Linked DNA regions of Synechococcus elongatus PCC 11801. The main gene of each other region encodes a partner of the protein of the gene in region 3 in a complex. Links are inferred from orthologs where the notes say so. Each region holds a gene or a part of one and is shown on either strand. Other genes may lie near its edges. The genes, in order: DOP62_RS00260, ndhC and nuoH.

Region 1 (3,150 bases), 1.1 Mb from region 3 along the record:
ACGCATCTTGGATGCCAGCCACCGCGATCTGCGTCGGGCACGGGCTGCTGCAGTCAACATCGTCCCGACCACAACGGGCGCTGCCAAAGCCGTTGCCTTGGTCATTCCTGAACTGAAAGGCAAACTGAACGGCATTGCGCTGCGTGTCCCCACCCCGAACGTCTCCGTGGTTGACCTCGTGGTTCAAGTGGAGAAGCGGACAATCACCGAGCAGGTCAATGAAGTCTTGCAAAAAGCTGCACAAACCACGATGAAGGGCATCATCAAATACTCTGATCTACCCTTGGTGTCTTCCGACTTTCGCGGCACGGACGAATCTTCGATCGTGGATGCCAGCTTGACCCTCGTGCTCGATGGCGACATGGTCAAAGTGATTGCTTGGTACGACAACGAGTGGGGCTACAGCCAACGGGTTGTGGACTTGGCGGAACTTGCCGCACGCAAGTGGGTAGCTTAAGGGTTGTCTGATCCCTCTTAAGGTTTAAGTGTCGGTAGCCTCCTGATGTCAGGGGGCTTTTTGTTTCTTCGTTCAGCAGCATTTACTGATTGAATGCCTCCAGTGCTAAGGCGGCATTTGAGATTCTTTTCGCCTGTCAAACGAAGGCTGAAAACATGATTCTGCTTTTGATCCCTTGGATTCGTTGGCAGAGCGAGGCCGGGACTCTTCAACTGCTATTTCTATCTGGGTCAGGAGTGAAGTTGCTTAGGTTCACCCCTAGTTCAGTCTGTTGACGATCGCAGTCTTCCTTGACCTCCCAGCCTGAACACAGATACAGTCGCCGTGCGATCGCGCCAAAATGACAGCGCTCAATGCTCTGTCTCCCGCGATCTCAATCTAGGAATTCGGCCACAGAACTTGGATTGGCCGAGAGAGATGTCAAAATTTACAGAAGTGATGATTAGGAGCGATCGCCGCATGGCTTTGCTGGAGACCCGCACCGAGCCAATGGTGCTCAACATGGGCCCGCATCACCCGTCAATGCACGGGGTTTTGCGCTTGATTGTCACCCTCGACGGCGAAAACGTCATCGACTGTGAACCCGTGATCGGCTATCTTCATCGCGGCATGGAGAAAATTGCCGAGAATCGCTCCAATGTAATGTTCGTGCCCTACGTCAGCCGCTGGGATTACGCGGCGGGCATGTTCAACGAAGCGATCACCGTCAACGCTCCTGAGAAGCTTGCCAATATCCCGGTGCCTAAGCGGGCCAGCTACATCCGGGTGATCATGCTGGAGTTGAACCGGATTGCGAACCACCTGCTCTGGCTTGGCCCTTTCTTGGCAGATGTGGGCGCTCAAACACCCTTCTTCTACATCTTCCGCGAGCGGGAGCTAATCTACGATCTTTGGGAAGCGGCGACAGGGCAACGCCTGATCAATAACAACTATTTCCGCATTGGCGGTGTTGCAGCCGATCTGCCCTACGGCTGGCTCGAGAAGTGTATCGACTTCTGCGACTACTTCGAAGCCAAGGTCGATGAGTACGAACGGCTGATTACCGATAACCCGATCTTCCGGCGCCGTGTCGAAGGGATTGGCTTGATCACCCGTGAAGAAGCCCTCAACTGGAGCCTCTCAGGGCCGATGCTGCGGGGGTCTGGCGTTAAGTGGGATCTGCGCCGCGTCGATCATTACGAGTGCTACGACGACTTTGATTGGGACGTAATCACGGCGGAGGAAGGTGATTGCTTTGCCCGCTATCGCGTTCGCGTCCAAGAGATGCGCGAATCGCTGAAGATCATTCGTCAGGCCTGCGCTAGCATTCCGGGCGGCCCCTACGAAAATCTCGAAGCGCGGCGGATAGCGGAAGGTAAAAAGTCGGAGTGGTACGGCCCCGACTACCAGTACATCAGCAAGAAAGTAGCTCCCACCTTCAAGATTCCGGCGGGTGAACACTATGTCCGTCTGGAAAGTGGCAAAGGGGAACTAGGCGTCTTCATCCAAGGTGCGGACGATATCTGCCCCTGGCGCTTCAAAATCCGTGCTCCTGACTTCAATAACCTGCAGATTCTGCCCCAGCTGCTGCAAGGGGTGAAGGTCGCCGACATCATGGCGATTCTGGGCAGCATCGACGTGATCATGGGTTCCGTCGACCGCTAGCCATACATCAGCTTGAGAAGCTATCAATTTCCAGCTATCTGATCAGAGTCAGCTGCGAAGTAGATAGCTTTTTAAGTGGTAGGGGCTGAAGGACAGGGATGCGGCCCAAGCGGCGAGACTGGAACGAGCTGAAAAGGCTGGAGTCATGGCTGACTATCAGTTTCAACGAGTAGTTCGCTTTGCAGATACGGATGCGGCAGGAGTTGTCTACTTTGCGCAACTTCTGTCAATCTGTCATGAAGCCTACGAAGCCGCGATCGCAGATCTCGGGTTTGACGTTCGATCCTTCTTCAGCGATCGCGGGACGTTGATCCTGCCGATTGTGCATGCGGGGATCGACTACCGTCGACCAGTTCACTGCGGCGATCGCCTGACGATTGATCTGCAGGCCACAGCCTTGAGCAGCGATCGCTTTCAAATTGACTATCAGGTTAGTTGCGAGGGGCAAGCTGTTGCGCAGGCACAGACGGTTCACCGCTGCTTAACCAGCCAAACTCGCAAGCGATCGCCGTTACCCGATCGCTTACAGACTTGGCTGCAGTCCTAGACACGGCGCTGTGTAATCAATCCCAGTAATTACCTTGAGCCAAAGCAGTTGAACTGTTCTGTTCATGATGGTCAGGTACGAATTAATCAGAGTCGATGACTAGCGCCATCGACTCGTTTTTGACGAACAAACAGCTCTGTCACACTGGTTCTAACAGACAGCGACTTTGAGCTCGTCAATTTTTTGCTGACACCGGCATCGACATCGACTGACTGAGATGACAGACTGCTCTACCGTTAGGCCTGATAGTTAACAATCCGAGCAAAGCTCTCAGCATCTAGACTAGCTCCACCCACAAGCGCTCCATCAATTTCAGGCTGTGCCATGATTTCGTCGATGTTTTCGGGTTTGACGGAACCACCGTACTGAATCGGCACATCGGCATCCTTGAGTTGGCTACGGATCAAACCAATGACGCGATTCGCTTCCTCAGCAGCACAGGTATCTCCCGTGCCGATCGCCCAGATCGGTTCATAAGCAATGACCAAGTTCGATTGATCAA
Region 2 (3,036 bases), 1.6 Mb from region 3 along the record:
TTCCAAGTCGAGTAAAAATTGCCCCGAGCTGAGACTGCGAGATAGCGTCCATCGCGACTCCGACTGATCGATCGAGCAACACCGGCGGCATCTGCGACCTGTGCTTGCCAGCTCTTGCCGCCGTCACGACTGCGGTAAATGGCGGCAACATCGGTGGCTAGTTCTGCTTCACCTTTGCCCAATGCAGTGATTAGCAGGGGAGAACCTGGCAATTTCTCACTGAGGGGAATGCGCGACCAGTTTTTGCCACCATCGGTGGTGTGCAGCATTAACGAGGGCTGGCCCACGACCCACCCTTCATCGCCTTTAAAGCTGATTGAGTTCAGACGATAGACTTCACCCAAATCGAGGGCGCGTTCGCTCCAACTTTGTCCGCCATCCTGCGTTTCATAGAGGGCAAGATCGGTGCCCACCAGCCAACCGTGCTGTTTGTTGTTGGTGAAAGCGATGTCCAGGATGGTTTTTTCAGTGCCGAGGTCGATCACTTGCCAGGGGCTAGTTGTGGCCTCTGCTGCCCAAGCAGGAGTTGGGAGCCAAAGTAGCAGCGGCAGCAGCAAAAAGCTGAGCAACCAGCCGATACGCGATCGAGACAGGAGCGATGACATGGTGCGAAGACTCGAAGAGATGATTAAACGATTTAGTTCAGACCGTACAGACTGAGGAAGAAGAGAACGGCAAGACCAAGCGCACCGAAGATGAGCAGGTTTTTCTGGCCTGGAGTCAGGGTATTGACGCCAAGGCCATAGCCCAAGTTCTCACTGAAACCAGAGGGCACACCCTTGGGACCGATGTTGCGGAACTGACTCCGAGGGCTACCACAAATTGGACAACGCCAGTTGGCAGGCACGTCTTCAAATACAGTCCCTGCAGCGATTTGACGGCGAGGCTCTCCTTCACTGGGCTCGTAGATATAGCCACAGGACCGACACTCGTGGCGGTCGAGCAGGATGAGTGGCTTCGTCTCCGACGTTTCGGTAGCTGCCTCGGGGGTGCCCTCTTCTACCGGATCAGGCGCAGTGTTGGCCGGCGGGGTAGAAGCTTCAGGTGTATCCATAGGATCTTGGCAAGCGATCGCGCAGAACTAAAGGCGATCATAAGCCAATCGCCGGAAGCCCCTTAGCCGTGATCGAGGAAGAACATTGGCGATCGCAATCCTTGCAGGCATGAGCCGAGGGACAGCGATCGCTACAGTAGAGTAGGCATTTCTGCGGAGCCGATTTACGGCAATGGCAGAATAGAACAGCGACTGCAGCCTGGAGTTTGGCGTGTTTGTCCTCAGCGGCTACGAATATTTGCTTGGCTTTCTGCTCATTAGCTCACTGGTTCCCATCCTCTCGCTGACCGCTTCGCGCTTGTTGCGACCAGGTCGCCGAGGACCGGAGCGACGGACGACCTACGAGTCGGGGATGGAGCCAATTGGAGGGGCTTGGATCCAATTCAACGTGCGCTACTACATGTTTGCGCTCGTCTTTGTGATCTTCGATGTAGAAACCGTCTTCCTCTATCCCTGGGCCGTCGCCTTTAATCGGCTGGGGTTACTGGCATTTGTCGAGGCGTTGATCTTCATCACGATCCTCGTTGTTGGTCTAGCCTATGCATGGCGCAAAGGAGCCTTGGAATGGTCCTGACAAACCCTGCCGAGATTCGCAATCCGGCTGCCCCTCCCGAAGTCACTCAAGGTCTGTCAGAAAACGTTATTCTGACGACGCTGGATGACCTGTACAACTGGGCGCGTCTGTCGAGCCTGTGGCCGCTGATGTATGGGACGGCTTGCTGTTTCATTGAGTTTGCGGCGCTGATTGGCTCCCGCTTCGACTTCGATCGCTTTGGCTTGGTCCCCCGTTGTAGCCCCCGTCAGGCAGACCTGCTGATCACCGCTGGCACCGTGACCATGAAAATGGCACCGGCGCTGGTACGGCTCTACGAGCAAATGCCTGAACCCAAATACGTGATCGCCATGGGTGCCTGCACGATCACGGGCGGTATGTTTAGCGCCGACTCCACCACTACGGTGCGCGGTGTCGACAAGCTGCTGCCCGTCGATGTCTACATCCCCGGTTGCCCGCCCCGCCCTGAGGCGATTATTGATGCGATCGTGAAGCTCCGGAAGAAGGTTGCCAACGACTCAATTCAAGAGCGCGGCAAACTGCTGCAGACCCATCGCTACTACAGCACCACCCATCAGATGAAGCCGACTGCGCCATTGCTGACTGGGGAATATTGGCGGACAGCGGCTCGCCAAGCCGGTCCGTTGCCAGCTGCGGCTGGCGCTGCAGTTGCCCCGCAACTGCCGGTGACTGAGAAGGAGGGTCGCGATCGTGGCTGAAGAGTTGACGCCAACGCCAGAAACAGCGGTTGTTGAAGCTGGCCCGGTCTCTCGTTGGTTGAGTGAAAACGGCTTTGATAACACGGCCTTGGAGCGTGATCACCTCGGGGTTGAGATCGTCCAAGTCGATCGCGCGGTGTTACTACCGATCGCAGCTGCCCTGTTTGCCTATGGGTTTAACTACCTTCAGTGCCAAGGCGGCTATGATCAGGGTCCCGGTCAGGACTTGGTCAGCTTTTATCACCTGACGAAAGTCAGTGATAACGCCAGCCAACCGCAGGAAGTACGGGTGAAAGTCTTCTTGCCCCGTAATGATCCGAAAGTTCCGTCGGTCTATTGGATCTGGAAAGGGGCTGACTGGCAAGAACGCGAAACCTACGACATGTACGGCATTGAGTTTGAGGGACACCCCAATCTCAAGCGGATTTTGATGCCCGAGGACTGGGTGGGTTGGCCCTTGCGCAAAGACTATATCTCGCCCGATTTCTACGAGCTGCAAGACGCTTACTAGGCTCTTAGCTGCATCGCTAGCTCCCCCAGCTCTTCTCCACTGTGGAGAGGAGCTTTTTCGTTTTTCTGGAGCCTTCTATTTCAGAGAGAAGATGAAGTGAGCAGCATTTTCCTTGCAGCAAAATTCGTGGAGCTGGTGCTCACTCATCGTCACTCTGGCTGCTGTCGAGCGAGTTGAGGTGTAATCTCAAAGCGAGCTG
Region 3 (3,055 bases):
TCAGAGCTTTACGGCAAAGTTCAAGAGATTCCTCAAACTGAGACAACGCCGTTCTATCCCCGTAGTCCCTACGCGGTTGCCAAGCTCTACGCCTACTGGATTACCGTTAACTATCGCGAAGCCTATGGGCTCTATGCCTGCAATGGGATTCTCTTCAATCACGAGTCGCCGCTGCGCGGGGAAACGTTTGTTACTCGCAAAATCACTCGTGCCCTCGCCCGCATCAAACTGGGGCTACAGGACTGCCTCTACCTTGGCAATCTAGACGCTAAGCGAGACTGGGGGCATGCCCGCGACTATGTCGAAATGCAGTGGTTGATGCTGCAGCAAGAGCAACCTGATGACTATGTAATCGCCACCGGTGTCCAGTATTCTGTGCGCCAGTTTGTAGAAACCGCAGCGGCAGAAGTCGGACTCGCGATCGCGTGGGAAGGCAGTGGGGTCGAGGAAAAGGGCATCAATCCAGCTACGGGTCAGGCGATCGTGGCGATCGATCCCCGTTACTTCCGGCCCACTGAAGTGGAGACACTGCTCGGTGATCCCTCTAAGGCGAAGCAGCAGTTGGGTTGGGAACCTCGCATCAGTTTTGAGCAGCTTGTGCGCGAGATGATGCAGGAGGATCTGCAGCTTGCAGAACGTGATGCCCTAATCAAAAAAGCGGGCTACAAGGCCTTCGACTACTTCGAGTGAAGCCCGATCGCGGGAGAACTCGAAGGGCGATCGCACTGAGCTCGCTCGAATGAACAGTTTTTTGAATCCTCTGGATAGCAACTTCCAATCTTGAAAATCCGCAAAAGTGCTCAGTTTGGCGGGGTGGGCGATCGGCCTGCAGATATACTGAGCAACAGTCACAAAAGCCTGTTTGATCTTGCGACAGCAGCGATTAACAGCGATGCGTGACCCATGATCAGCAGCAGTGGAGTAGCCATGGACAGAGGGATCGACCTCCAAGGCACATTCATTCAATCTCTGGAAGCCTTGGGGCTCTCTCCGGGCCTTGCCAAGCTTCTTTGGATGCCCTTGCCCATGTTGCTGATGATCATCGCGGCAACAGTCGGGGTGCTTGTCACCGTTTGGCTAGAGCGTAAAATCTCTGCTGCGGTGCAGCAACGGATTGGCCCTGAGTATGCCGGCCCGCTAGGGGTTCTGCAATCAGCGGCGGATGGTCTGAAATTGATCTTGAAGGAAGACATCATTCCAGCCAAAGCCGATGCCTTCCTGTTCACGATTGGTCCAGCGCTGGTTGTTATCCCTGTCTTCTTGTCTTACCTGATCGTCCCCTTTGGGCAAGAACTGATCATTACGAACGTCGGAGCTGGCGTTTTTCTCTGGATTGCGCTCTCCAGTATTCAGCCGATTGGCTTGTTGATGTCGGGCTATGCCTCGAACAATAAGTACTCGCTCTTGGGTGGCTTGCGGGCGGCAGCGCAGTCGATTAGCTACGAGATTCCGCTAGCTCTCGCAGTGCTGGCGGTAGTGATGATGTCCAATTCGCTGAGCACGATCGATATCGTCGATCAGCAGTCGGGCTACGGCATTTTGGGATGGAACATCTGGCGGCAACCGGTGGGTTTCATCATCTTCTGGATCGCAGCGCTGGCAGAGTGTGAGCGCTTGCCCTTTGACTTGCCAGAAGCCGAAGAAGAGTTGGTCGCTGGCTATCAAACCGAATATGCCGGCATGAAGTTCGCCCTCTTCTACGTTGGTTCCTACGTCAACCTGATTCTCTCGGCCCTGCTGGTTTCCATTCTCTATTTGGGCGGATGGGAGTTCCCGATTCCCCTCGATCGCCTTGCAGGCTGGATTGGTGTGGATCCTGCAAATCCGATTCTGCAGATCACGACAGCGGCGCTGGGGATTACGATGACTGTCCTCAAGGCTTATCTGCTGGTGTTCACGGCGATTCTGCTGCGCTGGACGGTTCCACGGGTGCGGATTGACCAACTCCTCGATCTGGGCTGGAAGTTCCTACTCCCGATCTCGCTGGTGAATCTGCTAGTGACTGCAGCGTTGAAACTAACCTTCCCTGTCGCCTTTGGTGGTTAGTGCGTCTTGGTCTTCTCTTGAGGTTTCTGAAGGAACACGATCATGCTGAAATTTCTGAAGCAAGTCGGAGACTACGCCAAGGAAAGTCTCCAGGCGGCCAAGGCGATCGGCCAGGGTTTGGGGGTCACCTTTGACCACATGCAGCGGCGTCCGGTGACGGTGCAGTATCCCTACGAAAAGCTGATTCCGTCGGAGCGCTATCGCGGCCGGATTCACTACGAATTCGATAAGTGCATTGCCTGCGAAGTCTGTGTACGGGTCTGCCCGATTAACCTGCCGGTAGTGGACTGGGTCTACAACAAAGAGACGAAGAAGAAAGACCTCAAGAACTACAGCATCGACTTTGGGGCTTGCATCTTCTGTGGCAACTGCGTCGAGTACTGCCCAACCAACTGCCTATCGATGACCGAGGAGTATGAACTAGCGACCTACGATCGCCATGAGCTGAACTACGACAACGTTGCCTTGGGTCGTCTGCCCTACAAAGTGACGGATGATCCGATGGTGACGCCCTTCCGCGAATTCGCTTACCTGCCGAAAGGTGAGTACGACCCCCACGTGGTGGCGGACGATCGTCCACGGGCGGGTCAGCGTCCCGAAGAACTCGTCGATCAGTACAAGCAGGCTGCTGCCGCTACCGAGGAGAACTAAACCGTGACTCTTGCCGAAGGCGTTCAACTAGTTACATTCATCATCCTGACGGCTGGGGTGGTTTTGGCGGCCTTGGGGGTCGTTCTTGCCAGCAATATTGTCTACTCAGCCTTTTTACTGGGCGGTGTCTTCATCAGTATTGCGGGTCTCTATCTGCTGCTGAATGCCAGCTTTGTAGCCTTTGCCCAAGTGCTGATCTACGTCGGTGCCGTCAACGTCTTGATCCTGTTTGCGATCATGTTGGTCAACAAACGGGAAGACTTCCGACCGCTGAAATTTAACTGGCTGCGCAAAGGGCTAACGGTTCTGGTTTGTGGTGGTCTGTTTGCGCTGCTCAGTCTGACCGTGCTTTCAACGC

What was found.
Region 1: the proteins of nuoH (region 3) and DOP62_RS00260 are in contact, whole or in part, in a cryo-EM structure (PDB 6ZJN), measured with the Thermus thermophilus proteins. The link is inferred for Synechococcus elongatus PCC 11801 from one-to-one orthologs. Residues at the interface, in WP_096411122.1 of Thermus thermophilus: Ala224, Glu225, Gln226, Glu227, Ala295, Trp297, Phe298, Arg299; in WP_223903221.1 of Thermus thermophilus: Pro35, Ser36, Asp139, Gly141, Ala142.
Region 2: the proteins of nuoH (region 3) and ndhC are in contact, whole or in part, in a cryo-EM structure (PDB 6KHJ), measured with the Thermosynechococcus vestitus proteins. The link is inferred for Synechococcus elongatus PCC 11801 from one-to-one orthologs. Residues at the interface, in WP_126985484.1 of Thermosynechococcus vestitus: Gln8, Lys26, Trp29, Leu30, Pro33, Met34, Met37, Leu38, Leu83, Ile84, Phe85, Lys86, Glu87, Asp88, Val89, Leu90, Pro91, Ala92, Thr100, Ala104, Val107, Ile108, Phe111, Leu112, Tyr114, Ile115, Ile125, Ser126, Leu128, Phe133; in WP_126986108.1 of Thermosynechococcus vestitus: Gly6, Tyr7, Glu8, Tyr9, Phe10, Gly12, Phe13, Leu14, Ile16, Cys17, Ser18, Pro21, Ala24, Leu25, Ala27, Ser28, Leu31, Arg32, Pro33, Ser35, Arg40, Leu41, Thr42, Thr43, Tyr44, Glu45, Ile51, Gly53, Ala54, Trp55.

The regions. Positions count from the first base shown.
Region 1 is NZ_CP030139.2:48,859-52,008, reverse strand. Bases 12-3,008 are described here. They hold DOP62_RS00260 (NAD(P)H-quinone oxidoreductase subunit H), read left to right. Parts: upstream 12-916; coding sequence 917-2,101; downstream 2,102-3,008. Other genes in these bases: tpiA (triose-phosphate isomerase), read right to left, coding at 2,885-3,008; DOP62_RS00255 (acyl-CoA thioesterase), read left to right, coding at 2,247-2,648; DOP62_RS00265 (type I glyceraldehyde-3-phosphate dehydrogenase), read left to right, coding at 12-457. In the rest of the region: more of DOP62_RS00265, read left to right, coding at 1-11; more of tpiA, read right to left, coding at 3,009-3,150.
Region 2 is NZ_CP030139.2:2,666,430-2,669,465, forward strand. Bases 64-2,946 are described here. They hold ndhC (NADH-quinone oxidoreductase subunit A), read left to right. Parts: upstream 64-1,265; coding sequence 1,266-1,628; downstream 1,629-2,946. Other genes in these bases: DOP62_RS13325 (photosynthesis system II assembly factor Ycf48), read right to left, coding at 64-605; DOP62_RS13330 (rubredoxin), read right to left, coding at 638-1,054; DOP62_RS13340 (NADH dehydrogenase subunit K), read left to right, coding at 1,619-2,326; DOP62_RS13345 (NAD(P)H-quinone oxidoreductase subunit J), read left to right, coding at 2,319-2,837. Also shown: more of DOP62_RS13325, read right to left, coding at 1-63; DOP62_RS13350 (hypothetical protein), read right to left, coding at 2,987-3,036. UniProt on the Escherichia coli protein: NDH-1 shuttles electrons from NADH, via FMN and iron-sulfur (Fe-S) centers, to quinones in the respiratory chain. The immediate electron acceptor for the enzyme in this species is believed to be ubiquinone.
Region 3 is NZ_CP030139.2:1,099,068-1,102,122, forward strand. Bases 85-2,986 are described here. They hold nuoH (NADH-quinone oxidoreductase subunit NuoH), read left to right. Parts: upstream 85-927; coding sequence 928-2,046; downstream 2,047-2,986. Other genes in these bases: gmd (GDP-mannose 4,6-dehydratase), read left to right, coding at 85-690; ndhI (NAD(P)H-quinone oxidoreductase subunit I), read left to right, coding at 2,089-2,697; DOP62_RS05275 (NADH-quinone oxidoreductase subunit J), read left to right, coding at 2,701-2,986. Also shown: more of gmd, read left to right, coding at 1-84; more of DOP62_RS05275, read left to right, coding at 2,987-3,055. UniProt on the Escherichia coli protein: NDH-1 shuttles electrons from NADH, via FMN and iron-sulfur (Fe-S) centers, to quinones in the respiratory chain. The immediate electron acceptor for the enzyme in this species is believed to be ubiquinone.